DNA from 3 places in the Vibrio sp. R10-SF1-ISO8 genome. Region 1 is predicted to be linked to each of the others. Evidence: riboswitches for the same ligand, from Rfam matches in the RefSeq annotation. Region 1 holds a riboswitch; each other region holds the start of a gene.
What was found. Region 1 has a riboswitch for thiamine pyrophosphate ahead of thiB (thiamine ABC transporter substrate binding subunit). Riboswitches for the same ligand answer to the same signal wherever they lie in the genome.
Positions count from the first base shown of each region.

Region 2: linked by a shared signal. The riboswitch ahead of thiD (bifunctional hydroxymethylpyrimidine kinase/phosphomethylpyrimidine kinase) and the one ahead of thiB (thiamine ABC transporter substrate binding subunit) in region 1 are both predicted to bind thiamine pyrophosphate.
Region 3: linked by a shared signal. The riboswitch ahead of thiC (phosphomethylpyrimidine synthase ThiC) and the one ahead of thiB (thiamine ABC transporter substrate binding subunit) in region 1 are both predicted to bind thiamine pyrophosphate.

Region 1 covers NZ_JCBDHL010000015.1:99,415-109,459, reverse strand. Annotated here, with positions in the region: gene thiQ (thiamine ABC transporter ATP-binding protein) at 1-339, opposite strand, end outside; gene thiP (thiamine/thiamine pyrophosphate ABC transporter permease ThiP) at 323-1,927, opposite strand; gene thiB (thiamine ABC transporter substrate binding subunit) at 1,937-2,923, opposite strand; TPP riboswitch at 2,991-3,112, opposite strand; gene AC6R00_RS11460 (flavin prenyltransferase UbiX) at 3,161-3,787, opposite strand; gene mpl (UDP-N-acetylmuramate:L-alanyl-gamma-D-glutamyl-meso-diaminopimelate ligase) at 3,802-5,154, opposite strand; gene fbp (class 1 fructose-bisphosphatase) at 5,460-6,476, shown strand; gene AC6R00_RS11445 (DUF2799 domain-containing protein) at 6,527-6,886, opposite strand; gene AC6R00_RS11440 (gamma-glutamylcyclotransferase family protein) at 6,930-7,277, opposite strand; gene tamB (autotransporter assembly complex protein TamB) at 7,308-10,045, opposite strand, start outside.
Region 2 covers NZ_JCBDHL010000010.1:504,195-514,239, reverse strand. Annotated here, with positions in the region: gene tenA (thiaminase II) at 1-451, opposite strand, end outside; gene AC6R00_RS07940 (ABC transporter substrate-binding protein) at 451-1,401, opposite strand; gene AC6R00_RS07935 (ABC transporter permease) at 1,416-2,216, opposite strand; gene AC6R00_RS07930 (ABC transporter ATP-binding protein) at 2,209-2,955, opposite strand; gene thiD (bifunctional hydroxymethylpyrimidine kinase/phosphomethylpyrimidine kinase) at 2,945-3,775, opposite strand; TPP riboswitch at 3,876-3,985, opposite strand; gene AC6R00_RS07920 (HDOD domain-containing protein) at 4,153-4,983, shown strand; gene AC6R00_RS07915 (LysR family transcriptional regulator) at 5,079-5,969, shown strand; gene AC6R00_RS07910 (VCBS domain-containing protein) at 5,982-6,392, opposite strand; gene AC6R00_RS07905 (VCBS domain-containing protein) at 6,689-10,045, opposite strand, start outside.
Region 3 covers NZ_JCBDHL010000007.1:1,980-12,024, reverse strand. Annotated here, with positions in the region: gene thiH (2-iminoacetate synthase ThiH) at 1-115, opposite strand, end outside; gene AC6R00_RS03260 (thiazole synthase) at 134-901, opposite strand; gene thiS (sulfur carrier protein ThiS) at 907-1,161, opposite strand; gene thiF (thiazole biosynthesis adenylyltransferase ThiF) at 1,225-2,013, opposite strand; gene AC6R00_RS03245 (thiamine phosphate synthase) at 2,003-3,379, opposite strand; gene thiC (phosphomethylpyrimidine synthase ThiC) at 3,379-5,319, opposite strand; TPP riboswitch at 5,483-5,581, opposite strand; gene crcB (fluoride efflux transporter CrcB) at 5,651-6,034, opposite strand; gene AC6R00_RS03230 (multicopper oxidase domain-containing protein) at 6,143-7,525, opposite strand; tRNA gene AC6R00_RS03225 (tRNA-Trp) at 7,795-7,871, opposite strand; tRNA gene AC6R00_RS03220 (tRNA-Asp) at 7,932-8,008, opposite strand; rRNA gene rrf (5S ribosomal RNA) at 8,040-8,155, opposite strand; rRNA gene AC6R00_RS03210 (23S ribosomal RNA) at 8,248-10,045, opposite strand, start outside.

The DNA of each region.
Region 1 (10,045 bases):
GGCTTGCTCTACTAGCGCCTGCTGATCGGAAGTGAGCTTTAAGCCAGGGTGCAAGCCAAGTCCAATATTCTGACGCACGGTTAAATGAGAAAATAGGTTATGCTCTTGAAACAGCATAGCGAATGGGCGTTGATGTGGCTCTTTACCAACAATATTGCGGCCTTCAACCTCAATGGTTCCCTCGGTCGGTTCAATAAAGCCCGCGACTAAAGCCAACAGGGTCGATTTACCCGCGCCGCTTGGCCCCATCAAAGCAACAATCGACTGTGGAGAGATCGAGGCATCAAAGTGAAACAGTTCATTGTGATAGTAGTAATCGACATTACTTAAGGTCAGCATGATTCACCTTCGAGTTGGCTTTTAATGAGGTTTCAATGAGCGTGAAACAGCCGACGCTCAAGAGTAATAGAGTCACAGATACTACTGCAGCAGATTCCATTTGATAGCTACCAAGCAGCTGGAATAGGTATAGTGGCAAGGTGCGAAATTCTTGGCTACCAAACAAAGCAATCGCACTTAAATCGCCAATCGCAAACATAAAGCTGATCGCAAAGGCATGAGCCATCGGTTTTTTCAGCGCTTTCCACTCAACCACTTTAAAACGATTCCAACCTTTCATTCCTAAACTGGCACAAACATATTGATATTGCTGCTCGACATGCAGCATTGGCTGAGACAGCGTTTTAATCACATATGGCAGACCCATTAAGGCATTCACGGCTACGACAACCACTAGAGCTAAGCTAAATACATCAGTAAATGAGCGCAGCAATAGAAACAGTCCGGTGGAAATCACAAGGCCGGGTGTGACAAGAATAATGGTGCCAATCAACTCAATATGATCCGCACTCTTCTCGCGATAGTTAAGGCGTAATCTTCGGCTGGTTAACAAGATGGCAATGCCAGCAATCACCGCAATCACACTTGCCATGGTTGCCACTTTCACAGACGCCCATAGTGCCTGCCAAAAACGTGCGTCGGTGAAAACATCCAGCGCATGACTGTTAAGACCACTGAGCAGCACCATCAGTAACGGAGGTAGCACCAGCAGCATTGAAAAGGCTATCCACCCCCAATCCCAACACTTAGAAACAAACGAGTCTTTAGACAAGTAAATAGTCTGACTCTGCGAGCCTGAGGTGACTGAGATCGGTTTCGCTAATCGCTGAATAGTCAACGCCATAACACCGCAAAGCATCATTTGCCAAATAGCCAATAGCGCGCCAGCTTGGAGATCGAAATCAAACTTAATAGCTTGATAGATTGCCAGCTCGATCGTGGTTGACTTAGGCCCACCACCGAGTGCCATTACGGTAGCAAAACTGGTGAAACAGAGCATAAACACCAAGCCGCTGACATGAGGTAATTGCTGACGTAGCCGCGGCCATTCTATCCAACGAAACTTATCCCAGTGTCCCATGCCGAGATGGGCGCATAGTTTATGCTGCTCTATTGGGATAGAGTCGAGCGCCTGCAACAATAACCGGGTCGCATAAGGAAGATTAAAAAACACGTGCGCCAATAAAATGCCATTGAGCCCATATATTGAGAACGGCAACTTGCTGTCTAAACTTTTGAACAGATCGGAAATCAAGCCGCTATTGCCATAAATGGCGAGCAGACCAAACACCCCGACTAAGACAGGCAACACCAGTGTGGTAGCAAACAGTTTGAGTAACAGGGATTTACCAGCAAACTGACGGCGAGATAATGCGTGCGCGACTGGGATGGCAAGGCCAACACTGAGCAAAGTAGAGAGAAAAGACTGATAGAAACTAAATTTGGTGACATGTCGATAGTATGGATCACTCCATACCTGACTGATATCTAACGATGGCGCGTTAACCAGTAAAGCACCGAGAGCAGAAACGACAAAGGTCGCGATGAATATCGCGACCCATAAGCCAATTTTTGGGGTATTACGCAAAAGAGCCTCTTAGAATGTCAGCGCACTTTGCCATTCGCGAATCCAAGATTTACGATTTTCGGCCACTTCGTCGGCGCTAAAGGTCAGAGCTTTGCTTGGTAGAGTCAGGCTTTCAAAACCTTCAGGCAGTGCAACGTCAGTGACTGGGTACATCCAGTTGCCTGTTGGCATTGCTGATTGGAACTCATCACTTAGAATAAAGTTCATGAACTCATCTGCTAGCTTTTGATTTTTAGACGCTTTTACTTTCGCAGCCACTTCCACTTGCGTGTAGTGACCTTCGGCAAAATCAGCGGCGGCATACTTGTTGTCACTTTCGGCAATCAAGTGATAAGCAGGAGATGTGGTGTAAGAGAGAACCAGATCAGACTCACCTTCAAGGAACATTGAATACGCTTCAGACCAACCTTTAGTGACGGTTACGGTTTTCTTGGCAAGATTTTGCCAAGCCTGAGTCACGTCATCACCGTAAACAGACTTCATCCACAGCATCAGACCTTGCCCTGGCGTTGAAGTGCGTGGGTCTTGATAGATCACTTTCAGATCATCTCGTGATTCCACCAGCTCTTTCAAGCTTTTGGGTGGGTTAGCTAGCTTCTCTTTGTTGTAAACAAAAGCAAAGTAACCGAAATCATAAGGGACGAAAGTTTTGTCCGCCCAGCCATTTGGCAATGCAACCTTGCTGGTGTCTACGCTATGTTCAGCCAACAAACCTGTTTTTTTCGCTTCCGCCATCAGGTTGTTGTCTAAGCCTAAAATAATATCCGCTTTGCTGTTATCGCCTTCTAAACGCAGACGATTAAGGATAGAGACACCATCATCCAATGCGACAAAATTAACATCACAACCACAATGCGCTTCAAACGCTTTTTCTACAACAGGACCAGGGCCCCAATCGGCAGCAAAAGAGTCGTAGGTATAGACAGTTAAACTGTTTTCTGCGGCTGTCGCTGGAACTGTCGCTAGCACTGCTAACGCAAGGGAACTTATTGAAATGGTGCTTAGAGTGTTTTTCACTGCTCGCTCTCTCCTTGTTTGAGCGGCACAGGTTTGAGAAGCGGAGTTCAAATCCAAACTCAATTCCTACGCCAGCATTATCTGGTTCAGGTACACGGGTCCCAAGCGATGGCTCGATCTCAGCTGACGCTAACATAAGTTAGGCCAATAGCTCCCCGATGAGTAACGGTCGAATTGTAATAGTTATGTGGCTCAATAGCTAGCGCCGTTCACATATCAGCTCTGACGGGAGTCATAGCCCCAGCGAGGAACCAATCCTTGATCTACTCCTAGGTGGTCGAGAATACGCGCGACCATAAAATCAACCAGATCATCAATCGATTTCGGTTGATGATAAAAACCTGGTGCAGCAGGCATGATGGTCACGCCCATTTGTGACAGCTTGTGCATGTTCTCAAGATGCAGGGTAGAGAATGGCGTCTCGCGAACCACCAACAGTAGTTGACCACGCTCTTTCATCACCACGTCTGCGGCACGTTCAATCAGGTTGTCAGACATACCGTGCGCAATCGCCGCAACGCTGCCAGCTGAGCAAGGACAGACGACCATCTGTTTCGGCGCAGCAGAGCCAGATGCAACCGGAGAGAACCAGTCATCTTTACCGCATACAATCAGCTTGTCTGGGTCGCAATTGAGATGCTCAACCAAAGTTTGCTTAGCCGAATCAGGATTGGCTGGCAGTTTAAGGTCATGTTCAGTTGCAAGCACCACTCTCGCAGCAGATGAAACAAGCAGATAAACTTGATAATCAGCAGCCAGAAGGCGCTCTAATAGGCGTAAACCATAAGGAGCACCAGAGGCACCGGTAAAGGCTAAGGTGATGGCTTTTTGTTGTTTAGTCATATTAAAAAACTACACTATTGCTCTAGCTTTGCCAGAAGCTTGTTGTGAATACCTTCGAACCCGCCATTGCTCATTACCAGAATCTGATCACCTGAGCTAGCACTAGCAACAATTTGCTCCACTAGCTCATCGACATTATCTGAGGTTTGCGCAGGTTGTTCACATTGAGCTGCAATATCTTCCACCGACCAATCAATCGAGTCGGGTTGATATAAAAACACCTGATCGGCTTTTTGTAACGAAGCGGCCAAAGTATCCTTGTGAACACCTCGCTTCATCGTAGCGCTGCGTGGTTCGAGTACCGCGATAATTTTGCTATCGCCGACCTTGTTACGTAGTCCACCGAGCGTCAGTTCAATCGCGGTCGGATGATGGGCAAAATCGTCGTAAACCGTGATGCCATTGACCTCACCTTTGAGCTCCAAGCGGCGTTTGGTATTGATAAATTTGGCTAAAGATTCACAGGCTAAGTCTGGGGTGACGCCAACATGGCGCGCAGCAGCTATCGCCATCAAAGCGTTATCTACATTGTGATCACCAACTAGACTCCAGTTCACGCGACCTACTTGCTCGCCTTGGAACAATACGTTGAACTGCGAGCCATCAATATTTATTTTCTCCGCCTGCCAGTCACCTTGCTCACCACTAAACTCAGTTTCGCTCCAACAGCCGCGCTCAAGCACATCTTGTAGTGCACTATCTTGTTTCGGTGCAAAAATACGCCCATTGCCCGGCACCGTGCGAACAAGATGATGAAACTGACGTTTTATCGCTTCAAGATCGTCAAAGATGTCGGCATGATCAAACTCTAGGTTGTTCATAACTAAGGTGCGTGGATGATAGTGCACAAACTTAGAACGCTTATCGAAAAAAGCACTATCATATTCGTCGGCTTCAACAACAAAAAACATGCTTTCACCAAGACGAGCTGAAATTCCGAAGTTACCCAAAACACCACCAACCAAGAAACCCGGCTTATAGCCACAGTCTTCTAAGATCCACGCCAACATACTAGACGTTGTGGTTTTTCCATGAGTACCAGATACCGCTAATACCCAACGGTCATGAAGTAAGAACTCTTGCAGCCACTGAGGACCAGAGGTGTAACGCAAGTTATGATTCAGCACATACTCGACACATGGATTGCCGCGGCTCATCGCATTACCAATCACCACTAAATCAGGTGCTGGTTCGAGTTGCGACGGGTCAAAGCCTTCTATAATTTCAATACCTTGAGATTCCAGTAGAGTACTCATTGGTGGATAAACATTGGCATCACACCCTGTGACTTTATGCCCCAATTGACGTGCTAATACAGCTGCACCACCCATAAAAGTGCCACAGATCCCCAGGATATGAATATGCATAGAAAAGCCTTGTTCTAAGCGGAAAATATTGTCCTCATTATGGCGACAATATGGCAAAAAGCGAACTACTTTAGCCACCTTAATAAAGAGAATTGACTCACTGATTACGCTTTGCTCACTAACTCATCTCTCATCGCTGTGAAAACTGTTGAAAGTTTACTAAAAAATTTGAGATCTAAGACAGTTAGTTCATTACCAATAAAAAGATCTAACTTTTACACTTATCTCGGGTAGTCATAAAAGCTCCGTTAGAGAACGAGACATCCCATTCCCCCTATCTATGAGCGACTTTTAAAGGAAAAACCATGTCTGGAATGCGCACCCTTGGCGAGTTCATTGTTGAAAAACAAGCGGACTTCCCCCACGCTAGCGGTGATCTATCATCCCTACTCTCTTCAATTCGCCTTGCTGCAAAAATTGTTAACCGTGAAATTAACGCAGCTGGTTTAGGTGATATTACTGGTGCAGTTGGTACTGCAAACGTTCAGGGCGAAGATCAGCAAAAGCTTGATGTCTACGCGAACGACAAATTTAAGGCCGCTCTTGAAGCCCGAGATCAAGTGTGTGGTGTTGCCAGTGAAGAAGAAGACGAGGCGGTAGCGTTTAATAAAGAATTGAACAAGAACGCAAAATACGTTGTGTTAATGGATCCATTGGATGGGTCATCGAATATCGATGTTAACGTTTCTGTTGGTACAATTTTCTCCATCTATCGCCGTGTATCACCAATCGGTACCCCTCCAACAGAAGAAGATTTTCTTCAACCTGGTCATAAGCAAGTTGCAGCGGGCTATGTCATTTACGGCTCATCAACCATGTTGGTATACACAACAGGTAATGGTGTTAACGGCTTCACTTACGACCCTTCACTAGGCACTTTCTGCTTGTCACATGAAAACATGATGATTCCAGAAGACGGTAGCATCTACTCGATCAACGAAGGCAACTACATTCGTTTCCCTATGGGTGTTAAGAAGTACATCAAGTACTGTCAGGAAAATGCACCGAGTGAAAACCGCCCTTACACTTCGCGTTACATTGGCTCTTTGGTCGCAGACTTTCACCGCAACCTATTGAAAGGTGGTATCTATCTCTACCCGAGCACGCAAAGCCATCCAAATGGTAAACTGCGCCTACTTTACGAGTGTAACCCTATGGCTTATATCATCGAACAAGCAGGTGGAGTAGCATCTGACGGTGTTCAGCGTATTATGGACATTAAGCCAACAGAGCTACACCAACGCGTGCCATTCTTTGTAGGTTCGAAAAACATGGTTAAGCAAGTCGAAGAGTTTTTAGAGCTAAATCGCGAAGAAAACTAATCTTCAAACGCTAAAAACAAAAGAGTCGCTTAATCGCGACTCTTTTAGGTTTAAAACGCTGACCCCGCAGTTGAGTGACGTCCAGAGATATAATCTTGCTTGAAAAATGGGTCAATCCGATCACAGATTCCAGCATAAGGTTTCCCTACTACCCCTAACATATATGCACTCTGTGAGCAGTACTCTAACCTACCTTGTTCGTAGCCATTGGAGTAAGCGAGATATAACTCTTGGCTGAAGACGCCACCTTGATCTAGTTTGGCGAGTTTAACTTCTGACTGTTTCAAAAAGCCTTGCTCGGCACGTTGTTTGCCATATTCTGACCAATCACTTTCCACATTGCTTAGTGGGGGTGGCTGTGTGGCACATCCTGCCAACAATAATACCACTAGAACAAATTGTACTTTCATCGTTCTCTCCTTAGTCAAATCACCCACTCGGTATAGGAAAGTATTACACCTTTTGGCACCAGTCACCGGAGGAAATCAACGTTTCCAATTGATCACCTTGCTGGTAGAAATAGATCCAAGCTAAACCAAATTGGGTTTCTATCTGCTCTCTACGATAAGTAACTGGTACATCTTCTAACAGGTCTAACTGTTGCAACGTCTTATCATCAACGCGATAAACCTCACCATAGAGAACACTATGCCCTTCTGTTACGGCCGGATAGGCGCCAAGATCATAAAGGCTGTATATTGGTGGGGTCGCATAATTTCCAAGCCATTCAGATTGTGCTAACAAGTGATGGTTATTTTGCCCTTGGCGCAGTGTGCCGTACACAAATACTAGCTGTTGCATTTCATCGACTCCTTTCAATGGTGTTACCAACTAATTAAACTCAAACTGATACAGAAGGTCGACCGCGTTCGTTGCACCAGATAATGCCTCAACATAGAGATCTTGCATCAAACGATAACGCACGGTGAACTCACCCACCGACTCAAATATACCGACCCCATATTGCACTTTGAGACCTGGTAGAATATATCCGCCCACCGTCACTTGAGACTCTTTCCCAGATCCTGCAGTATCGACCTGAAGATCTTGCACCCCGAAGGCTTCGCCAATTTCACCGACAACCTGGCCACTTTTCGCTAGGCTTAAACCAATTAATGTTGTCGTCATGGCATTACCACCTGATTCACCATCAATGTCTTGACCACGTAATAGATAGGAAAGCGCATTGGCTTGTGCCATCGCTGGGTTAGAGAAAATAGTCACAGTAGGCTCACTGACTGGGCCAGTTACTTTAACCCCAGCCGTCACATCATCTTTAGTGTTATCTGGGTTGCGAATCGCGGTAATTTGTAGATAAGGCAGATCCACAGGGCCATTCATCAGCACCTTACCTTCTTCAATTAGCAAGTCTTGGCCGAACGAACGGTATGAGCCATCAATGATATTGACTTCGCCAGTAACGAAAGGTCCTTTGTCTCGCTGTGCGACATTGAGATTACCAACTAACTCCCCCTCTAGGCCAAATGCAGAGAGCTTAAAGTCATCGCCAATCTTAATATTGATATTGGATTGCACCGTAAAAGGTACCGAGCTTTGCTCATCAACGGGCTCAAGCTGGTCATTAAGGATGACCTGATCTTTTGACACCCCTATCGCACTTGGCGGTAACTCTTCAACCACAATACGTCCCCATGGCAAAGCGATAGTCCCGTCAATTCGAGCAGACTTTGGTGACGCAGAGATTGTCATATCCGGTTGAACTTTAATCTTGACCATAGGCGGTACATTAACCAGCAACTCTTCAGCAAAGACGCGTACGTTGGTGTTCCAATCCTGCAAGTTATGCCAATCGGCAGCCCCAGCTAGCTCGAGTTTTCCGTCAGGAGTATGAATAGCCGCAGCCAGTGTCGCATCATAGCCTGTGAAGTTAATGGTTAAACGACCTGAGTCGACTTCAACAGGAGATATATCCCCCTGCAACAAAATATCATCGACAACAAACTGCCCATTCAATTTGGGCTGCATAGCCGGACCACTAATTGCGAGATCAGTAGTAATGTTTGATTTAAGCTTACTGAAATCCCCAACTACAGGTGCTAAAAAGTCTAAGTTAAACGTAGTGAGCTTCAAACGACCATCGATTTGTTTGTCTTCACTTAGCACATCCGGAATAGTGGCGCTGCCAGAAACATCACCATTATCAGTTACGTCGAGTAACCACTCTGCGCTAAGCTTATTGTCTGCAAGTTGCGCCTTCAGTGTCACACTCTCCCAACCCAACTCTAGAGGTTGTTCAAGCTTTTGAACCACCTCACCCTTAGCCAGTTCAATTTTAGCCTTTAGCTGAGGAGGTTGGTTGTCACCCCACTTTGCCCATACTTTAGCGTCAGCTTGCCCTTGCAACTGCGTTGTCTTGGGAAGAAAAGATATTATCTGCTCGAAATTAAACTGGCTTAATGCGAGCGCAGCTTCGCCACTTTGTCCAACCTTGATATCCTTCTCCAAGCAGAGTGATGAGTCAGCTTGCAACCAACAGTGGGCCGCGACAGAAACCTGCTCCGTCGCCATTTCAAAGCCTAGTGCCGTTGGCTGACTCAGTCGCCATTCACCTTGCGCTGAAGAAAGCAGCATACGCTTAAGCTTACCTTGCCAAACAAGTTCTGGCTTATCAGTCAGTGAGCCTGTCAGGGCTAAGCTCGTCGACACAATATTTGAGTTTACATCGAGGTTAAGTTGGTGCTCTTGCTGGGAACCCGCGAAGTTCAAGCTCACGTTTTCGATCACTTTGTCTTGATACTTAGTTTGATTGACCTTGAGCGCTAATTGACCACTTGGCGTTGGAAGCGGGGTGACATTACCCTTCAGACTTAACTGAGAAATCTGGGCCTGCTTCTGCCAATCAATACCTTTAGCGACTAGGTCTAAACCCACATCAGGAGTTTGTATGTCGCCACGCAGAGCAACATCACCGAAAACACGCCCGTTTAAATCTGGCACTGTTGTGTTTAAGTCAGGCAAATTGAGCGCCAGATCCATGCGCCACTGTTTATCTAGCTCCCCACTAGCTTTAATAGTGTTTGGGCCATGAGAAAGCACTAGCTGCGGCGTTTTAACACTGAGCGCATTTTTACCTGTTATGTCCGACGCAGTCACACTACCAACGATATTCAGAGGGTATTCACGCAGTACACCATCAATATCAAGCTTCGGTACATCGACTTGCCATCCACCTTGCTCTGTTAGACTTCCGGTTGTTGACACTTGCCCACTGATATTGCCTTCAGCTTCAGGCCATTGTAGACCGGGCTGAATGTGAGCCAGTGTCAAGTTTGCCGCCCAGTTAATCGGCGCTTGCCAATCCGCCATCACGTCACCGGAGATCGTTCCTCCTAGCGTGGCAATGTCCACTTGGCTCAACTTGATTTGGGAGAGATCACCTTTGCCTTGCAGCACGAGTGATACATCTGGAAGCTGTGAGCCTTTAAAGTCTGCATCTAGATCGAGGCTATAACCATTAAGAGAACCGTGAGCTTCGAGGTTATCTATCGAAGCAAAGTAGTCCCCTTTCCCTTGTAACGGCCACTGAAGATCAGCTTGGGTTAAGGAAA
Region 2 (10,045 bases), on a different contig from region 1:
TCGTATCGCTTTCACTCAAAGCCTTACCGATCACCGCGTAGCCAATCGAACAAGGAGCAAGCGCAGCATACAGCTCGACCAAATCGCCCGTCATTCCTGCATCAAGCACATAGCGAGTGTATGCCACCGTTCCAAAGTCTTCAGGCTCATTCTCTAAATCAGATTCTGTCAGGCCCCACTGACCACAGTAAGTCACATGGTGGCCAATTTCTGAATCAAGCAAAGCATGAACACTTGGCAAAGCGCGGCGCATATCTTCAAGGTTACGCGCTTTGTATATCGCCAAGGCATAAGCGCGAGCATATTGTTTTAAGAACAAAAAATCCTGCTTGAGATAGTGCAAAAAACAAGGCTGAGGCAAAGTGCCCAGTGCAAGTTGCTGTACAAAAGCATGCTCGGTGTACTCTTGCCAATCAGACTCACAAGCTTCGATGAGGTCTTGATACTTCATTAGTTAAACTCCGGTACGTAGTCCGCTGCTTTTGGCAGTGTCTCAATCAGATTTTGCGAGTACATAAACTCGGCGTAGTCATCATAACGGTTAAGGTCGACCGCAGATGGGCGCAGCGCAAAACGAGTTAAGGTATCATTCCAAGCACGTTGGTTAAGTTCATTATTCAAGGTATCTGGTGCGTAAGCGACAAACTGTTTCCAAGAGGCTTGCGGGTGGTTAACGATATAGGTCGTTGCTTGCTCCAACGCTTTGTTGAATGACTTGATGGCTTCAGCATCATGGGTTTTCGCATTAGCCACAAATACTAACTCATCGTAAGCAGGCACGCCGTGCTCCTCTGGGTAGAAGGCTTTCGCTTTGTAACCCTCTAGTTCAAGTTGGTTGGTTTCAAAGTTACGCAAACCGCCCCAAATCGCATCAACCTTGCCCGATGCTAATGATGTAGAGAGCGCCCAACCAACATTGATGATGTTCACATCTGAAAACTTCACACCTTCTTGGCCCAGCATAGTACCGATGGTGGCTTCTTCGTTGCCCGCAATCGCAATACCTATATTTTTGCCTTTTAGGTCAGCCAGATTGTCGTTCTTGCCGTTATCTAGCACCATCAAGGTGTTAAGTGGCGTTGCAATCAGTGTCGCTGAGCGAATCAGTGGTAAACCGGCAGCGACATCAATGGTCAAGCTGGGTTGGTAGGAAATCGCTAAATCGACTTTGCCCGCCGCGACAAGTTTTGGCGGCGTGCTTGGATCGGCAGGTTCTTGGATCTCGACTTCTATGCCTTGCTGTTTAAAGTAACCACGCTCTTTAGCAATGACGATTGGCCCATGGTTAGGGTTAACAAACCAATCGAGCATTAGAGTGAGCTTCTTCTCTTCTGCAATGGCATTCGCTGATAATAGTGAGGTGAGTAGTGCCACTGCACTGATTTTTTTGGTTATTTTCACGGAGTATCCTTTCTTTATTGATTTTCCCAAGGAATAAATTTTTTAAGTAGTTTGTCTGTAATGAAATAGAGAGAAACGGAAAGCAGAGCGAGGATGAATAATGCGGCGAACATTTCATCGATGATCATGCGTGCATTCGCTTGAAGCATTAGGTAGCCAAGACCCGCACTTGAACCGACCCACTCTCCGACTACAGCACCTATCGGTGCAATCACAACGGCAACTCGAATACCTGAGGCCAAAGTTGGCAGCGCAGCAGGGAGTTGTATGTGTCTTAATAGCTGCCATTTACTTGCTCCCATTGTCTTGGCGAGATCGAGATAACCCGTTGGTGTATTGCGCAAACCGTCATAGCAACAAGTGGTCACAGGAAAGAAGATAATGATTGCCGCCATCACCACCTTGGACGCGATGCCGTACCCAAGCCAAAGCATCAGTACAGGCGCAATGGCAAACACCGGGATTGCTTGGCTAGCAATAAGCATAGGTAATAGCCAACGTTTTAATGGTTTAAACAGCAGCATTTGCAGTGCAAAGATAAGCCCCATAGAGAGGCCAAGCAGTAAACCCAGTATGATTTCTTGCCCAGTAACAAGAGTGTGTTTCATGAGTACATCAAAACGTGAAATCAATCGCTCGAAGACATCTAGCGGAGCAGGCAAAATGAAGCTTGGTATATCAAACAAAACCACAACGCTGTGCCAAATGCCCAAAATCACCAACAGGCTAACCGTCATACGCACCATTGGATGTGTCACCTGAGCGTTGATTCTCTTATTAGGCAACGTAAGTTCTAGATTCGATACCTTACTCATAGTCTTGCTCCAACTTGTCTAGAATACTTCGCTGCAAAGCTGCACACTCACCATCTATCTCGCGCGGAGGCAGTGAGGCAGGAACGTCCAACGAGTGCGCATAGGCAGGTACACCCTGAAGCAAATAGAGCGCATCCGATAAACGTACTGCTTCTTGGGGATCGTGGGTAATCAGCACAACGGTTTTGCCCTTGAGTAACTTGGCTGACAAGGATTGCAACTTATGGCGCGTGACGGCATCTAGCGCTGAAAAAGGCTCATCCATTAGCACAACAGGCTTGTCTTGCATCAGTGTACGCGCAAGGGCAACACGCTGACGCATTCCCCCAGATAACTGAGCAGGCATACTATTAACATGGGCAGCTAACCCAACCTGTTCAAGCAACTGAAGTGCTTTGTCATGATCAACATTTTGCGCACCAAAGTTACGGCTTAACATAACGTTATCTATGACATTTAACCAAGGCAGTAATAGGTCTTGCTGGGCCATGTAGGCGATTTGCTCATGTAAGTCTTGCCCTTGGCTTAGCTTAAGGGTCCCCTTCCATTCCACTTTGCTATCAAGTAAACCCGCTAAATAGCGCAACAACGTGGTTTTGCCGCAGCCGCTTCGACCTAGCAGACTTGTCCACTTCCCAGCTGGGATGTGCATATCTAAGCCAGTTAGGGTCGGGGTTGGGCTATCGAGATAGCGAAGCTGTGACGCCTTAAGCTCTATCCCGATCGCTTTAGCGCACATTGGTGTGGCCACAGAAAAAGTGGTTCACTGGGCCATGACCTTGACCCACATCTAACTGATCGGCGTGCGCAATGGCTTGAGAGATATATTGCTTACCAAGATACACCGCTTTATGAAGACGGTTACCTTGAGCAAGGTATGAAGCAATGGCAGAAGAGAGGGTGCAACCTGTACCGTGCGTATTTTTGGTCGCGACACGTTTTGCGCTCAATAACTCACTGCTTTCTTGCTCAATAAGGAGATCATTACTGTTTTGGTCTTTCTCTAAGTGCCCACCTTTAAGCAGCACTGCTTTCGCCCCAAGCGTGCGTAATGACTCGATCATCGCCCCCATTTGCTCTTCATCTTGAGGAACCTCACCACCAATCAGTGCCGCCCCTTCAGGTAGGTTCGGGGTAATGAGATCCGCGAGTGGTAGCAGTTCTTGTTTGAGCGTTGAGATTGCCGATTGCTCTAGTAACAGATCACCGCTTGTTGCAACCATGACAGGATCAACCACGAGATGCTTAGGCTGATATTGACGTATTTTAGCCGCCACGACCTTAATGATTTCGGCATCAGCCAGCATACCAACCTTAACCGCGACGACATTCAAATCAGTGAATGCGGCATCGAGCTGGCTTTCAATATGCGCTAATGGAATCGGGTGAATGGCGGTCACGCCTCGGGTGTTTTGCGAAGTAATGGCTGTAATGACAGAGCACGCGTAACTGCCTGTCGCTGACATCGCTTTAATATCCGCTTGGATGCCTGCGCCGCCACCGCTGTCAGAGCCAGCAATGGTTAATACAATAGGTGTTGTGTCTTGTGAATGTGGCATAGATGCTCCTACTACAAGACGTATAGGAACTCTCGACCACGAAAAGAACGCTCATAAAGAGACTTACTATCGAATGCGAGTACACTAAACCCGAGAAATGGAATTAGTGTGCATAGTTCCCTACGTCAGTGCTAACTGAATCAGGTTCAACGGGTCTCGCTTCGCGATCTCAGCCCTTTCCCTATTGGGTAGGCTCCCCGACTATTTCCGCAGATGATAACAATAAAAGTAAATTTAGTGCATCACTTATTTGGTGCGATGCTACAAAAAACAAACAAAACATTAGCCCGCACATATGGTATTGATTGCTTATCTTTGTAACAGGATAAGTTTCTGAACTATAGTAACTTAGCTCACATGGAATTAAGGAGAGAGCTATGAGCCAGGAGGCACTACTATCTCGACTGAACGAGTTACCGAGAATCCAGAAGGTACTTCAAGAGCTTCTCGATATGGTCAACACAAGTGATGTCGACTTTAAAGAACTAGCGAATAAAATAGCAACGGATCAAGTTCTTAGCGCTAGATTGCTCCGTCTTGCCAATTCAGCTCATTTTGGAGGAAGCAAAAGCGTATCTTCGATAAATGAAGCCTTACTTCGAGTTGGAACAGGCCCCGTCAGAACATTAGTTGTCGCTTCAGTTCTCTCTAGTGCCTTCCCTAAAATTAAAACATTAGATATGGATAAATACTGGGAAGAAACGTTCGAAGTGTCGATTATTGCGAGCAAAATTGCCATTGAGACAGGCATGGATAGCAATGAAGTGTTCACAACGGGCGTATTACACAACATTGGCGAATTGATGATTCATACATTAGTTCCTGAGCAAGCAAAAACCATTGCAGAAAGAGCCGAAGCGGGTGAAAGTGCCATTGCGGTTCAGGAAGAAATATTAGATATCACAGCACCTACTCTTGGAGCAAAACTAGCCAAAACTTGGCGCTTCCCTGATGACATGGTCGACGCCATTGCAAATTTTGCGGAGCCACGAGATGCCGAGATTTCTCCTAAAATGGCCACCACTCTTCATTTGGCCCGTTCGATTCATCGCGACTGGGATCTGCTTGAAAGCGAAGAAGGCAAAGCTCGCTACCTTACCGAACACCCTGACTCTCGCTTGTTGCATATTTCAGCTGCCTTTGCACCAACAATCGACAAATATCGAGGTAATGGTCGTGACCTCGCCTCCCACTTAAACGCCGCATGAAACATAAGGTGAGCGTACGGCTCGCCTTTTTTCTATCAGAAATCTCTGTTATCGCATAAACTAATCTCGATAATTTTATGTTATGAGAAAGTACGATGATTAACCCTGTCTGGCTCAAAACCTTCGTTACCCTGCTCGATACAGGCCACTTTACCAAAACTGCTGAAAAGTTGTTTATGACTCAGCCTGGTGTTAGTCAACATATCAAAAAACTCGAGCAAGCTTGCGGCTATCCATTAATTGAAAGGCACAACAAAAGTTTTGAAGTTACAGAAGCTGGCCGTAGTGTTTACCAACATGCAATTCAGCTTGAGCGACAAGAGTCTGAACTGCTTAGTTCTTTAAACATGGAAGACCCTTTTTCAGGTGATGTTTCGCTGTCTTGTTCGGGTTCGCTGGCACTATTGCTCTACCCACATCTACTCAATTTACAATGTAAATACTCGCAGCTCATATCAAGACTAGAGGCCGCACCTCATCAAAAAATTGTTGCTGATGTCTTGTCTGGCGCAACAGACATTGGAATTGTGACGCAGGTTCCATCTGATTCTCGGTTTAGTTCAGAAGTTTTAGGCAATGAGCCGCTATGTTTAATGCTGCCCAAATCACGTGCATCCAAAAATTTAAGCCAAGAGATGCTAAAAGAAATCGGTCTAATCCAACACCCGGACGCGATTCATTACCTTTCGATTTACTTTGCTCAATGCGGGGAGTCTGAGCTGGAGAAAATGAATATCGATGATATTCCGGTCACAGGCTACATCAATCAGTTGAGCCAAATCTTGCTGCCTGTTGCCAATGGATTAGGATTTACCGTCTTGCCCAAAAGCGCACTCGATTCGTTTGCCAATAGTGAACGAATTTCTATCTTCGAACCAAGCAATGAAGTGGTAGAAACCTTGTATTTCTTGACTAAAAAACATCGCCAGCAACCGAAACGCTTTGAAACTATTAAAAACGAAGTGGTGCAACATTTTCAGCAGTAAAATGTACGCTCGTTAGCCAAAACTGATCGTGGTTTCTAACTCTTCAATCGAAGCGCCACCACTATCGCCAACAAGCACAATCGTCACAGCAAAGCGATTACCGTCTGTCGAACGTAAGAAGAAGGTTTCAATCTTTCTTTCCCCCATCACTAAGTACTGGGTTTTAATGCTATAGACCGAATAATCCCAGTGACCGGACTCGTCAATAACTAAAGAGCCTAATGTGCCAACCTTTGCAGTGACACTCTTAGGGTTGAAACGAATGCGACGACGGTTTTCTCCACTTATCGAGAACATACCGGAGTCAAACAGCAATGGGGAGAAGTCACGCTGTACCATTGATAGTAGGCTCGCATCGCCCGACGGTGCACCAAAAGAGTTCGCCATATGGGTGTTATTGGTCATTTGGTTTAGGTAAGCCATAACGTGCTCCTTAAGATATCTAGACTCAACCAATGTGAGCGTTCATATCTTCTACCAACGCAATGTGCATGCCAAAACAGAAATACTCAACAAGGTGTATATAACTTCGTATTTTCAAATAGATAATATTTCCGCAAAAAGTTCGCTATCTGCATTCTCAAAATGGGAAGCAAAACAAGAGTTATAGAGCCAAAATGAAAATATCATTCTCACATTGAATTTCACCGTCTAAAACTAAAAAGAGGAGCTCATTGCTCCCCCTGTAATTATTTTGACTGATAGTAAAGATCATTATTCTATGTCTCGACTTGGAGGACTTTTAGTTGTTCGACTAATGCAGTCACGATCGCATCATCGGTCGCACCTGCGCCTAATCCGAGTTCGCTATACCCCATATCATTGATCTTAATGTTGGTTTGTCCGCCGTTCTCATCGATAACTTCTAACAAGGTGTATGCGTCATCATTAGGATCGTTGATATCATCGACAACAGAAGCGTCTATGCTCGCAAATAAATCATTCATGCTCGGTGCATCCGGAAGTAGGTCTGACAAATCGATGATGTCATCACTGACTGAAAAATCCGCCAAGGTGTCTTGGGTTGGGTTCAATGCCGTGCCTGCATTCTCACTCAGCATGACAAAGGTATCTTCGCCCAGTCCGCCCAACAAGATGTCGTCACTAGCGCTGCCGGTTAAGGTATCGTCCCCTTCATGCCCATAGGTTTGAGAGATAGTGATCGCTTGGTCACTGACTAAGGCGCTCAGCAACTCTGCTTGAGTCATACCGGAAGTATCTTCACTGGCCAGCTCGCTGATCAGTACATCTTGCAAGGTAATGGTTTGAACCAAATCTTGATTGCTATCGAACAAGCTAATTTGCGTATCAGTTCCAACCTCATCAATGTTCACTTGCTGTGCTACTGAGACCGATTGCCAAACATCGTTAGCATTGACGAAACCTGATAGGTCAATAATGTCTTCGCCTGCATCAAAGTCTTTCACGTAATCAGTACCTGGCTGCGCCGATGTACCTACCGTAGAATCACTCCAAGCGAAGCTGTCTGTTTGCCCTGTATCAGAACCGTCATTTGGGCCGCCCCAAAACCATTCATCTGCGCTGCTCGCTTGTAGCAAGTCAAAGCCGATGCCACCTTGTTGAGCCATATTCCCAATCACCGTAATCGCAATCACTTGCTGCGTGGTTTTTACACCATCCGATACTTGTACAGTGAACTCGTCAGTATCTGTGGCACTAGCGACTAAGTCATTGGTTGAGCCAGGAGTAAGTTGATAGTCCCATTCACCCGTTGTTGGATTAAAGCTCAACGTACCGTAGTGACCGACTGAGTTACTTACTAACTGCCATGTAAGATCGCCCGTGTCAGTTTCGGTGTCTGTCGCGGCAAGCTGCCCAGAGGTTTGATTGAGGTAATCTTCTTGAACCTGACCTGCCGCCGAACCGGTAATTACAGGCAAGTCATCGGTACCTTGAATGTTGACGGTTAGCACTTGAGTAATCACACCACCATTGTCATCATCAATGGTCACGGTAAAGGTATCACTCACCAACTCATCTTTAAGCAATAACCCTGCAGCAACATTCAGGGTGTAGTTCCATACACCGGTAGTGCGGTCAATCGTCATTTCACCAAAGCTGCTGGTCAGCACTTGCACATCTCCGGTCAAGGCGAAGGTGTGCGTATCACTGGTGTCTTCATCGTCTGTCACAATACTGCCACTTGCCGATGTAATCGTACTGTCAGCATTGATGGTTTCGGTCAGTGTACTGCTTGAGGTAACGACACTCGGTGCGCCATTGGTACCCGTCACTTCAAACTCAACCACTTGAGTGTCTGTTTCATCCAGCTCATCCATCACTTGAATGGTGTAGCTGAGCATTAGGGTTTCGCCCGCCGCTAAGGATTGAATATCAGCATGAGTATTATTTAGCTCGAAGTCCCATGCACCGGTAGTCTGATTCACCGTTAGCGTGCCTCGGGTATCCGAACTGATCACTGACCAAGAATGAGGGTCTGAGTTATCAGGGTCGCCACTATCAAACGTACCAGAAAGGGTTGACAGTGTATCTTCTGTCACTTCTTGAGTCGCAATGGCAACAATATCAGGCGCGTCATTAGTACCGTTAATGGTGATGGTGATGTCTACGATATTGGACTCACCATTTTCACCATCAATAGCTTTGACTTGAATCGTATCGGTGGTGCTTTCCCCTACTGCCAACGCATTGACTGCGGGGGCGGTATCATCGACCATATAGGTCCACTCACCTTGAGCGTTCACTTGTAGCGTACCTAAGTTACCATTAGAGACGATGGTGAAGGTTGCACTGTCTCCCACATCAGCATCGCTGACCACCAACTTACCTGATGCGCTGCTACCCGAAGCTTCTTGCACTATGCCTTGAACATCACCGGATAACACCGGCACATCATTAGAACCAGTGACAGTAACCGTCACCACTTGGCTCACTTCCGCACCCAAATCGTCGGTAGCGAACACGGTAAAGCTTTCAGTCACCACCTCATTTTCAGCAAGGGCTTGGATATGTGGCTTATCATTGTAGATGGTGTAACTCCACTCACCGGTCGCATCAATAATAAATAAACCATAAGTACCATTGAGTGACTTGGCATCAAAGGTCACGGTATCTCCAATATCGACATCATCACCAATGAGCTGTTTGCTTTGAGTAAGCACACCATCTTCACTTAATGCGGCACTGGCATCACCGCTGATGGTTGGAGCATCATTCACCCCGTTGATGGTAATGACAATGTCTTTTTCAGATATTAAGCCAAAGCTATCGGCCACTTTAACGGTGATGGTTTCAGTGAATGGCGCTGAATCTCGGCCATTGAGCTCAATAAGATCGTTCCTAGTCGTATCTAGCTCATAACTCCATTCTCCCGATACGCCATCCCACATAAAGCTAAAGGCACCATACTGGGGAGGATTCTCAATGATCCAACTGTGGCTATCATTGGTATCGACATCACCCGGTTGCACTGTACCTGACAGGGGCGAGGTATTATCGGCATTGATGGACTCAGCTAAATCGCCGGTAATGTTTGGCGCATCATTGCTGCCCTGAACATCCACGGTAAATTCCATCAACTGCGGTTGGCCACTACCATTAACAACGGTTTTACCATGCTCATCGACGACATAAAGCGTAAAGGTATCTTGCACCGTTTCACCAGTTTGCAGGGACTGAACCGCATTACTGCTGTTGTTTAAGGTGTAAACCCAGTTACCACTCGTATCCACGCTGATGCTGCCGTATTGACCCGAGCCATCGACTAAGGTCCAGGTTGGGTTGTCGCCTAAGTCTGTTGGTGCCGCTAACGACCCCGAAGCGGTATAAACGCCGTCATCACTACCATCTTGATCATCCACATCCTCTGTCATGGTGAGCGTTTCAATCACAGGGTCCACAACCACTACATCTTCACCCACGCCTGTTACTTGTAAGGTAATGGTTCGTGTATCAGTCGCAAGCTCGCTATCAGTAACCGTCACGATAAAGGTTTCAGTGGCCGTTTCTCCATGAGCAAGATTGTTAACCGCAGCGTTATCGGCCAATACGTAGACCCACTCACCGCTGTCTGCATCAAGTGTTAAGTTGCCGTA
Region 3 (10,045 bases), on a different contig from region 1:
CCAGGTCACGCTTGGGCTTACTCAATGCACGTTCAACATCTTGTGCTGTCTTGGCATAAATCGACATCGAAATGTCATCCCAATTGAGCTGCTTAAATTGTTCAACAAAGCTCATGTTATTCTCGCTTAGAACCTATAGCTCATCTAAAAATGAAGTCAGTGGACTTGATGCGACTGCGTGAGACACCTTACCAGCAAGACCCGCTTCATAAGCCATTCGCCCAGATTCAACTGCCATTCTAAATGCCTGTGCCATAGCGACTGGATCGCTCGACGCAGCTATAGCCGTATTAACAAGTACCGCATCGGCGCCCATTTCCATTGCACGCGCGGCATGTGAAGGCGCTCCAATACCTGCATCCACAACTACAGGAACATTGGCCTGGTCGATGATGATCTCTAGGAAGTCGTGGGAAACGATGCCTTTGTTTGAACCTATCGGCGCGCCTAATGGCATAACTGCTGCACAGCCTACTTCTTCCAATCGCTTACACAACACAGGGTCTGCATGGCAGTAAGGAAGTACGATAAACCCTTCACGAACCAACTCCTCTGCAGCAGCTAGTGTTTCAATTGGGTCCGGCATTAAATACTTAGGATCAGGGTGGATTTCTAATTTTAACCAGTTAGTTCCCAACGCTTCACGCGCAAGTTGCGCGGCAAACACAGCGTCTTTCGCGTTCTTCGCACCAGAAGTATTCGGTAGGAGGTTTACGCCCGATTGTACTAACGGTTTCAAAATATTATCTTGCTGATCGTTTACGTCGACGCGCTTTAACGCCATAGTCGCTAATTGAGAGCCTGAGGCTTGAATCGCTTGCGCCATTAATTGGCTGTTAGCAAACTTGCCGGTTCCTGTGAACAGTCTTGATTCAAACTGTTTATCACCAATTTTAAGCATCGACTTTAACCCCCTGCGATAGCTTGAAACAAAGAGATACTATCTCCCTGCGAAAGTACTGTGCTCGCCCACTCACTGCGCGGCACAACATTGTTGTTAATTGCAAAAACACACCCCATTTCAGGCAGCTCAAACTGGTGAATGATTTGCTGTAGATTTGACGCACTGACAACTTGATGTGATTGGTCGTTAATGACAATAGTGATCACATCGAGTTCTTCAGCAAGTGCTTGTGTTGTTTGTTGTTCTGATAACGCCATTGCTTCCAACTCTCTTAATTCCAATCGTTACTTCAAGTAGACCAATTGGATATTTTGTTCTCGTTAACTTGCACTCTGATCTTGAGCGCAAACTTGGCAGTGTTGGTCTTTGCTAATCCCCATGGTTTGCCACTGCATTTTTAAGCCATCAAAAAGATGCAGCTTGGCGGTCTCGACATAAAACTGGCCAGTAGCGAGTTTTTGTATCGCCGCTAATGCTTGGTAATTTCCAAGTGTGCCCACCACTGGGCCAACCACACCACTCTCACTACATTTCTTCGTTTGTTGCAGTTCATCGAATGGATACAAACAGCGATAACAAGCCTTACCTTCTTCTCCGTCAGCACCACTATTCGCTTGATAGTCAAAGACAGCAAACTGCCCTTGCCAGCCAATCGCGGCTGCAGATATAAGTGGCGTTGCTTGTTCAAAACAAACTTGGTTTATTAGCTGTCGAGTTGGCATATTGTCAGTGCAGTCCAACACGACATCCGCCAGCATAACTTCAAGCTGCAACTGTGCCTTGTCGAGCCGCTTGTGAAGCGCTCGAACTTGGATCATGGAGTTAAGTTCAGAAAGCTGTTTAACCGTCGCTTCCGTTTTAGCAAGCTGGAGATCACGTTCACGATAGATGACCTGACGCTGTAAGTTACTACTATCGACCTCATCATCATCAACGACTACTAACTTACCGACCCCCGCCGACGCCAAATAGAGACTCGCAGCACTTCCAAGCCCGCCACAGCCAATAATCAATACGTGGGATTTGATCAGTCTCTCCTGACCACTTTCAGCAATTTCTGGCAGAGCGACTTGACGCTGATAGCGGAGGAACTGCTGATCAGTGAGCATGTTGTTCTCTCTCTTCATTAGTTGCTATCGAGATTGAATCAGTAAAGGTTGACTGCCTTTCCTTCATCAACTGGTTGAAAAAATCAATCACAGGCTTAGGTGACTGCGCCAATGTAATCGCTCTAACAACCGCCAAGCTCGAAACGCCGGTTTGCCAAACTTGGTCTGCGTTCGATTGGTCAATACCACCGATTGCAACCGTCGGATAACCAAGAATCAAAGTACAAGCGCCCTCATGCGTGCAACCATAAGGAATGCTATCAATCAATTTTTGATATAGAGCTAAGCGCACTAAACCTTGTGGCTTCGATGGCATCTGCTTAGTGGTGGTTGGGAAGATATGTCCCAGCGCAATGTAGCTAGGGTGGATTTGCACAATACGAAGCAGCTCATAATAGCCATGGGTAGAAAGGCCTAAACGAATGCCCGCTTTGGTTAGCTGAGCCAAGTTTGACTCTTCTATATCTTCTTGCCCAAGATGAACACCATAGGCACCATGCTTAATAGCTAACTGCCAGTAGTCATTGATAAACACTTGCGCTTGGTACCGGCGACCGAGTTCAATTGCTCGAATGATCTGTTGTTCTAAATCGGCTTGTTGTGGGTTCTTAATTCGCAGTTGAATGGTGTTGATACCTAACGGCAGTAAGCGCTCAATCCAAGCAACATCATCGACCACTGGGTAAAGTCCTAAGCTCTGCTTAGCTAAGTTAGCAAAGCTGACACTCTCCCCTTGCGCAGACCACCCAACTTGTATGCCAAGTCGTCTATCTTCTAGTACGGGGGTTGGGAACTGATTGAATTGCTCAGCCCACTGAGTCAATGATTTATCATTCGACACTGTTTCACGTGAAACATTCGCTTGTTGAGTTGTCATTCCTCGCGCGAGAGTTAACGCATCTTCGATAGGAAAATTGAGTACGGTCAATACGACTATCCAAGCAAAGTGATACTCAGGCTCAAATTCAGAATTGAGTTTAGACTTAACGGAAAGCGCTCTTACTTCATCGTTTATGGGATGACGCCAAACATCGAGCTGAAGCACATCATCCTTTTTATCACAAGCCAAACCATCAGCAATGCCAATATAAATGGCATTAGATGGTTGCTCTGCACAGGCTTCTACCGACAACCCTGAACGATAATAAAGTGCAAATGTGTATTCTGAGTCATAGTCGTACCCATCAATGAGATCGGTAGCGACATGTGTAATTTGTTGGTCGCGAACAAGCTGAACAGACTGATTTAGGCTTACACCCAACTCAACCTCTTCGATGCAAAAACCCTGTTCTTTCGCCAACAACAAACATTGCTGAACTAAGCCTGTTAGCTCAATCAATGATGACGGAATTAGGATTTTGCTCATTAGTCACTTACCTCTGCATGAGCTGCTGGGTGGTATAGCTCAGAACCTGTCTCTCGGAACTCCTGCGATTTTTGACGCATACCTTCAAGTGGATCGTCGAGCATTTTAATCGAGATAGCTTGGTCCGCTGCTACTTGCTCAGTATCCTTCGCATATTCACGAACCTCTTGTGAAATCTTCATTGAACAGAACTTAGGTCCACACATTGAGCAGAAGTGTGCAACCTTTCCAGACTCTTGAGGTAGAGTTTCATCGTGGTAAGCACGTGCGGTTTCAGGGTCTAGCGATAGGTTAAATTGGTCTTCCCAACGGAATTCAAAACGCGCTTTAGAAAGTGCATTATCACGGACCTGAGCACCTGGGTGACCTTTGGCTAAGTCGGCCGCATGTGCTGCGAGCTTATAGGTGATCATACCTACCTTAACGTCTTCTTTGTTCGGTAAGCCAAGGTGCTCTTTTGGAGTAACGTAACAAAGCATCGCACAGCCATACCAACCAATCATCGCGGCACCAATACCTGAAGTGATATGATCATAGCCCGGCGCAACATCGGTCGTCAGTGGGCCAAGGGTATAAAACGGCGCTTCATGGCAGTGCTCTAGCTGCTCTTCCATGTTCTCTTTGATCATATGCATCGGAATATGGCCTGGGCCTTCAATAATGACCTGAACGTCATATTCCCAAGCAATCTTGGTTAGCTCACCTAGAGTACGAAGCTCAGCAAACTGCGCTTCATCGTTCGCATCGGCTACTGAGCCAGGACGCAAGCCATCACCAAGAGAAAGCGCCACGTCATACTTGGCACAAATTTCACAAATCTCGCGGAAGTGAGTATATAGGAAGCTTTCCTGATGATGTGCTAAACACCATTTCGCGATAATAGAACCACCACGAGAAACAATGCCAGTGACACGTTTTGCCGTCATAGGCACATAGCGAAGCAATAACCCTGCGTGAATAGTGAAGTAATCGACGCCCTGCTCTGCTTGCTCAATCAGAGTATCGCGCATCACTTCCCAGTTGAGGTTTTCCGCAATGCCGTTCACTTTTTCAAGCGCTTGGTACATTGGCACAGTACCGATCGGCACCGGGCTGTTGCGTAGAATCCACTCACGAGTTTCGTGAATATTACGCCCAGTAGACAGATCCATAACAGTATCGCCACCCCAGCGAGTCGCCCATACTAGCTTCTCAACCTCTTCCTCAATTGAAGATGTCACTGATGAATTACCGATATTAGCGTTTACTTTAACTAAGAAGTTACGCCCAATAATCATTGGTTCAGATTCTGGGTGGTTAATATTGGAAGGGATAATCGCTCGACCTTCTGCGACTTCTTTACGAACAAATTCTGCAGTAATGTCTTTGGGTAAGTTGGCCCCGAAGCTTTGACCAGGATGCTGTTGATTCAGCACCTCATCGCGATAATGAGCGCGACCCATATTTTCACGTAGGGCGATGTATTCCATCTCAGGGGTAACGATACCCTTGCGCGCATAGTGCAGCTGAGTGACACACTGACCATCTTTAGCACGTCTAATTCGTGGCAAATTGCCATAACGTAGCTCATCAAGCGTCTCGTCTTCTAAACGCTCCTTCGTGTATACCGAGCTAACATCGTCGAGTAATTCAGTATCAGCACGTTCTTCAATCCACCCTTCTCTTAGCTTTGGTAGGCCGCTGTAAAGGTCAATAGTGTGTTCTGGGTCAGTGTATACACCGGAAGTATCGTAAACACGTACAGGCTCATTAAGTTCGAAAATAGGCGCTTCTTTTGTACCTCCGATAAGACTATCCGCGAGTGAGATTTCTCGCATAGGCACACGAATATCTGGGCGTGAACCCTCTACATAGACTTTGCTTGAATTTGGGTACGGCTGTACCGAAAGTGTATCAATGAACTGTTTTGCTTCCAGTCTCGCTTGTTTGCGACTCGACATAGCATTTTTCCTTGCTTTGTTATTCTTAGATAAAAAGTAATGGGATAAAAATGCTTGGCGGAAAGATGCGACAAGAGGAATCGAATTATGACCTTACTAGTGTGCACTAATGGTATATAACAACATTCGACTATTTGATAGGTAACCAGACAGAACTCTGGTGTAGATATCTTCTCTTGTTCCCTTCGCAGATTTTAATCTGATCAGGTTCAACGGATCCCGAATTAACGGTCTCAGCCTTATGGCACTCCGACAAGTAATTGCAGTATATAAAAACGGCCTGGCTAAACCAAGCCGTGATGAACAATAATTAGCTAAATTTTAACCAACATTAGCTCTTGATGAGTATTTGAAAACCAATCCATGCAGCAGAAATGCTTAAAAAGACATTCAGCAACACATTCAAACCCATCTTAAAAAAAGCGCCTTGTTGCATTAGAAGCACATTATCCATAGAGAACGTAGAGAAGGTGGTGAGTGCCCCAAGAAAGCCTAGTCCGATAATTTGGCGCCATGGTTCGGTAGCAAGCATCTCATTTTCAAAAGCAGCAATAAGCAAGCCCATAATGAAAGAACCGACCACGTTAACGGCTAGCGTACCGTATGGAAAACCACGCCCAAGAAGCACAACACAAAGCTCTGAAACAAGATAACGAGAGCATGCTCCAAATGCACCACCGAGTGCGATAAAACCCAATATTGAAAACTGACCCATAATTCCTCCGATTGACTGGGTGTATTGTAGCCAAAATACACGCTCACGGAAGATCATAAATTAAGATTTAGCCATTGCTAACTGCAAACATTTTAAAAGTTACAGGAGTCACTTAACTTCTATATATCCCATTAGTCCGGTTTTCATATGCTCGATCACATGACAGTGATACATCCAGCGCCCTGGATTATCCGCCACGAATGCTGCGATAGCCGTGCCGTTTTTGCCTAGTAACACAGTGTCGGTGTGGAAAGGCTGCTCGACCTTTTTACCATTGAGCTCTAATACTGTGAATGTATGGCCATGGATATGAATTGGATGATGATACTGAGTGACATTCTTGAGATAAAAAATATAAGTTTTACCCAGTTGCAATGAAGCGAGTGGCGCGGGGATATTATCTTTCGACATCCCTTCCCAAGCCCGCTTGTTGGTTAGCCAAAACTTAGGAACCGACTTACCATCTTTTCCAACCGGTGAAATTGCCCCTTCCCATTCAAATACAAAATCAATTTTCTCCGCATTGGCCAAATCAAGATCAGGCACAGGATTAAGAGGAAGTTGAGGGATCGGCCTGTGATCAGAAAGATCAGACCTGATCGCTTCAAACTCACACAGAGGAAACGGAAATCTACCCTTCATATATCGGACATAAACAGACTCTCCTTGCTTCGGAGTTCTTAAGGCAAGGTCAACCCTCATACCTGGGCCAATTTTATGTTGAGAGAGCTTATAGGGAGTTTTAATCGGGTTACCATCGATGGCTATCACCCATGCTTCGGCCCCTTCAATAGCAATCGGATAGGTAATCGTATTATCAACGTTGGCGATACGCAGCCGAGTAGTGGCATTTTCCTTTAATTGATACTTAGGCTCATGTATACCATTGACGCTACTCCACTCTCCGGGGGTTCCCATTCTCGCACTAAGACGAGGGATCATTAACTCTTTCCACTGCCCCTGCTTATCAAGGTGCCAATGCTTAAGCATCAACTCGTGTTCTTCATCAAACTCTACTGGAATCGCTTCTTCGACGATGATCAGCCCTACCAACCCCATACCGAGTTGTTTGACGCTATTCATATGCGGGTGATACCAGAAGGTACCCGCATCAGGTGGGGTAAAACGATACTCGAAAGTTTCACCCGGCATGATTGGCGCTTGGCTTAAGAATGGTACACCATCCATTTCAATTGGAATTCTTAACCCATGCCAGTGAATCGTGGTTGGCTCTGAAAGCTTATTGGTAAATCTGATCGTGACTTCTTGTCCTTGACGGCAACGAATCGTTGGGGCTGGAATCCGACCATTAAATCCAAGTACATTCGTTGTATAACCAGGTACTAGTTCAGCCGTTGCTGGCTCTGCGGTGAGCTCATAAACAAACTCACCTTTACCACTCTTAGCTCGGGTTAAAGTACATGCAGGCAAAACGCTTAATGCTGAAACAGCTAATCCTGTTTGAATGAAATGGCGACGAGAAATATCCATAAACTACGACTATTGAGTAAACAAGTTACCAAATGTAACAGATTAGTAAGAATAGTTCTCAACAAGGAAGCGAGTTTGAGAGCTAGAGGTGAAGTACTCGCCTTTAGAAAAACAAAAAGGCCCTAGCATTTCTGCTAGAGGCTTGAATATGGCAGGGATAGAGAGATTCGAACTTCAAACACGCGCATTTTTGGTAGTGGCGGAATCCGCTGCTCTTTTCTTGCGCCAAAGAAAAAGGCTCTAGTCTTTCAACTAGAGCCTCTAGAATATGGCAGGGGTGGAGAGATTCGAACTCCCAACACGCGGATTTGGAATCCGCTGCTCTGCCAATTGGAGCTACACCCCTGTAGAATCTTTCAAATTGTAGATTCGAAAAAACCTCGCCATAGCGAGGTTTCGAAATAAGTGGCGGAGCGGACGGGACTCGAACCCGCGACCCCCGGCGTGACAGGCCGGTATTCTAACCAACTGAACTACCGCTCCGCACTGGTTAGACTCTAAGTCTAAATTTAAAGCCTGGCGATGTCCTACTCTCACATGGGGAAGCCCCACACTACCATCGGCGCTAATTCGTTTCACTTCTGAGTTCGGCATGGAATCAGGTGGGTCCAAATCGCTATGGTCGCCAAGCAAATTCTTTAATTCGGAAAGCTGTTTTTAAGTTCTGTAGTCACACATTCAAAGTTCTTGCTTTGAGTCCATCAAAACCCTTTGGGTGTTGTATGGTTAAGCCTCACGGGCAATTAGTACAGGTTAGCTCAACGCCTCACAACGCTTACACACCCTGCCTATCAACGTTCTAGTCTCGAACAACCCTTTAGGACTCTCAAGGAGTCAGGGAAGACTCATCTCAGGGCTCGCTTCCCGCTTAGATGCTTTCAGCGGTTATCGATTCCGAACTTAGCTACCGGGCAATGCGTCTGGCGACACAACCCGAACACCAGAGGTTCGTCCACTCCGGTCCTCTCGTACTAGGAGCAGCCCCCTTCAATCTTCCAACGCCCACGGCAGATAGGGACCGAACTGTCTCACGACGTTCTAAACCCAGCTCGCGTACCACTTTAAATGGCGAACAGCCATACCCTTGGGACCGACTTCAGCCCCAGGATGTGATGAGCCGACATCGAGGTGCCAAACACCGCCGTCGATATGAACTCTTGGGCGGTATCAGCCTGTTATCCCCGGAGTACCTTTTATCCGTTGAGCGATGGCCCTTCCATACAGAACCACCGGATCACTATGACCTGCTTTCGCACCTGCTCGAATTGTCATTCTCGCAGTCAAGCGGGCTTATGCCATTGCACTAACCTCACGATGTCCAACCGTGATTAGCCCACCTTCGTGCTCCTCCGTTACTCTTTGGGAGGAGACCGCCCCAGTCAAACTACCCACCAGGCACTGTCCTCAACCCGGATAACGGGTCTAAGTTAGAACATCAACACTACAAGGGTGGTATTTCAAGGACGGCTCCGCCGATACTGGCGTACCGGTTTCAAAGCCTCCCACCTATCCTACACATGTAGGGTCAATGTTCAGTGCCAAGCTGTAGTAAAGGTTCACGGGGTCTTTCCGTCTAGCCGCGGGTACACTGCATCTTCACAGCGATTTCAATTTCACTGAGTCTCGGGTGGAGACAGCGTGGCCATCATTACGCCATTCGTGCAGGTCGGAACTTACCCGACAAGGAATTTCGCTACCTTAGGACCGTTATAGTTACGGCCGCCGTTTACCGGGGCTTCGATCAAGAGCTTCGACTTACGTCTAACCCCATCAATTAACCTTCCGGCACCGGGCAGGCGTCACACCGTATACGTCATCTTACGATTTTGCACAGTGCTGTGTTTTTAATAAACAGTTGCAGCCACCTGGTATCTGCGACTCTCAATAGCTCCATCCGCAAGGGACTTCACCGTCAAGAGCGTACCTTCTCCCGAAGTTACGGTACCATTTTGCCTAGTTCCTTCACCCGAGTTCTCTCAAGCGCCTTGGTATTCTCTACCCGACCACCTGTGTCGGTTTGGGGTACGATTCCTTACAATCTGAAGCTTAGAGGCTTTTCCTGGAAGCATGGCATCAATGACTTCACTACCGTAGTAGCTCGACATCGTGTCTCAGCCTTAGAGAGAGCCGGATTTACCTAACTCTCAAGCCTACGCACTTGAACCTGGACAACCGTCGCCAGGCCCACCTAGCCTTCTCCGTCCCCCCATCGCAATTGTAAGAAGTACGGGAATATTAACCCGTTTCCCATCGACTACGCCTTTCGGCCTCGCCTTAGGGGTCGACTTACCCTGCCCCGATTAACGTTGGACAGGAACCCTTGGTCTTCCGGCGAGGAGGTTTTTCACCCCCTTTATCGTTACTCATGTCAGCATTCGCACTTCTGATACCTCCAGCAGACTTTACAATCCACCTTCAACGGCTTACAGAACGCTCCCCTACCCAATACAATAAATTGCATTGCCGCAGCTTCGGTTTATAGCTTAGCCCCGTTACATCTTCCGCGCAGGCCGACTCGAC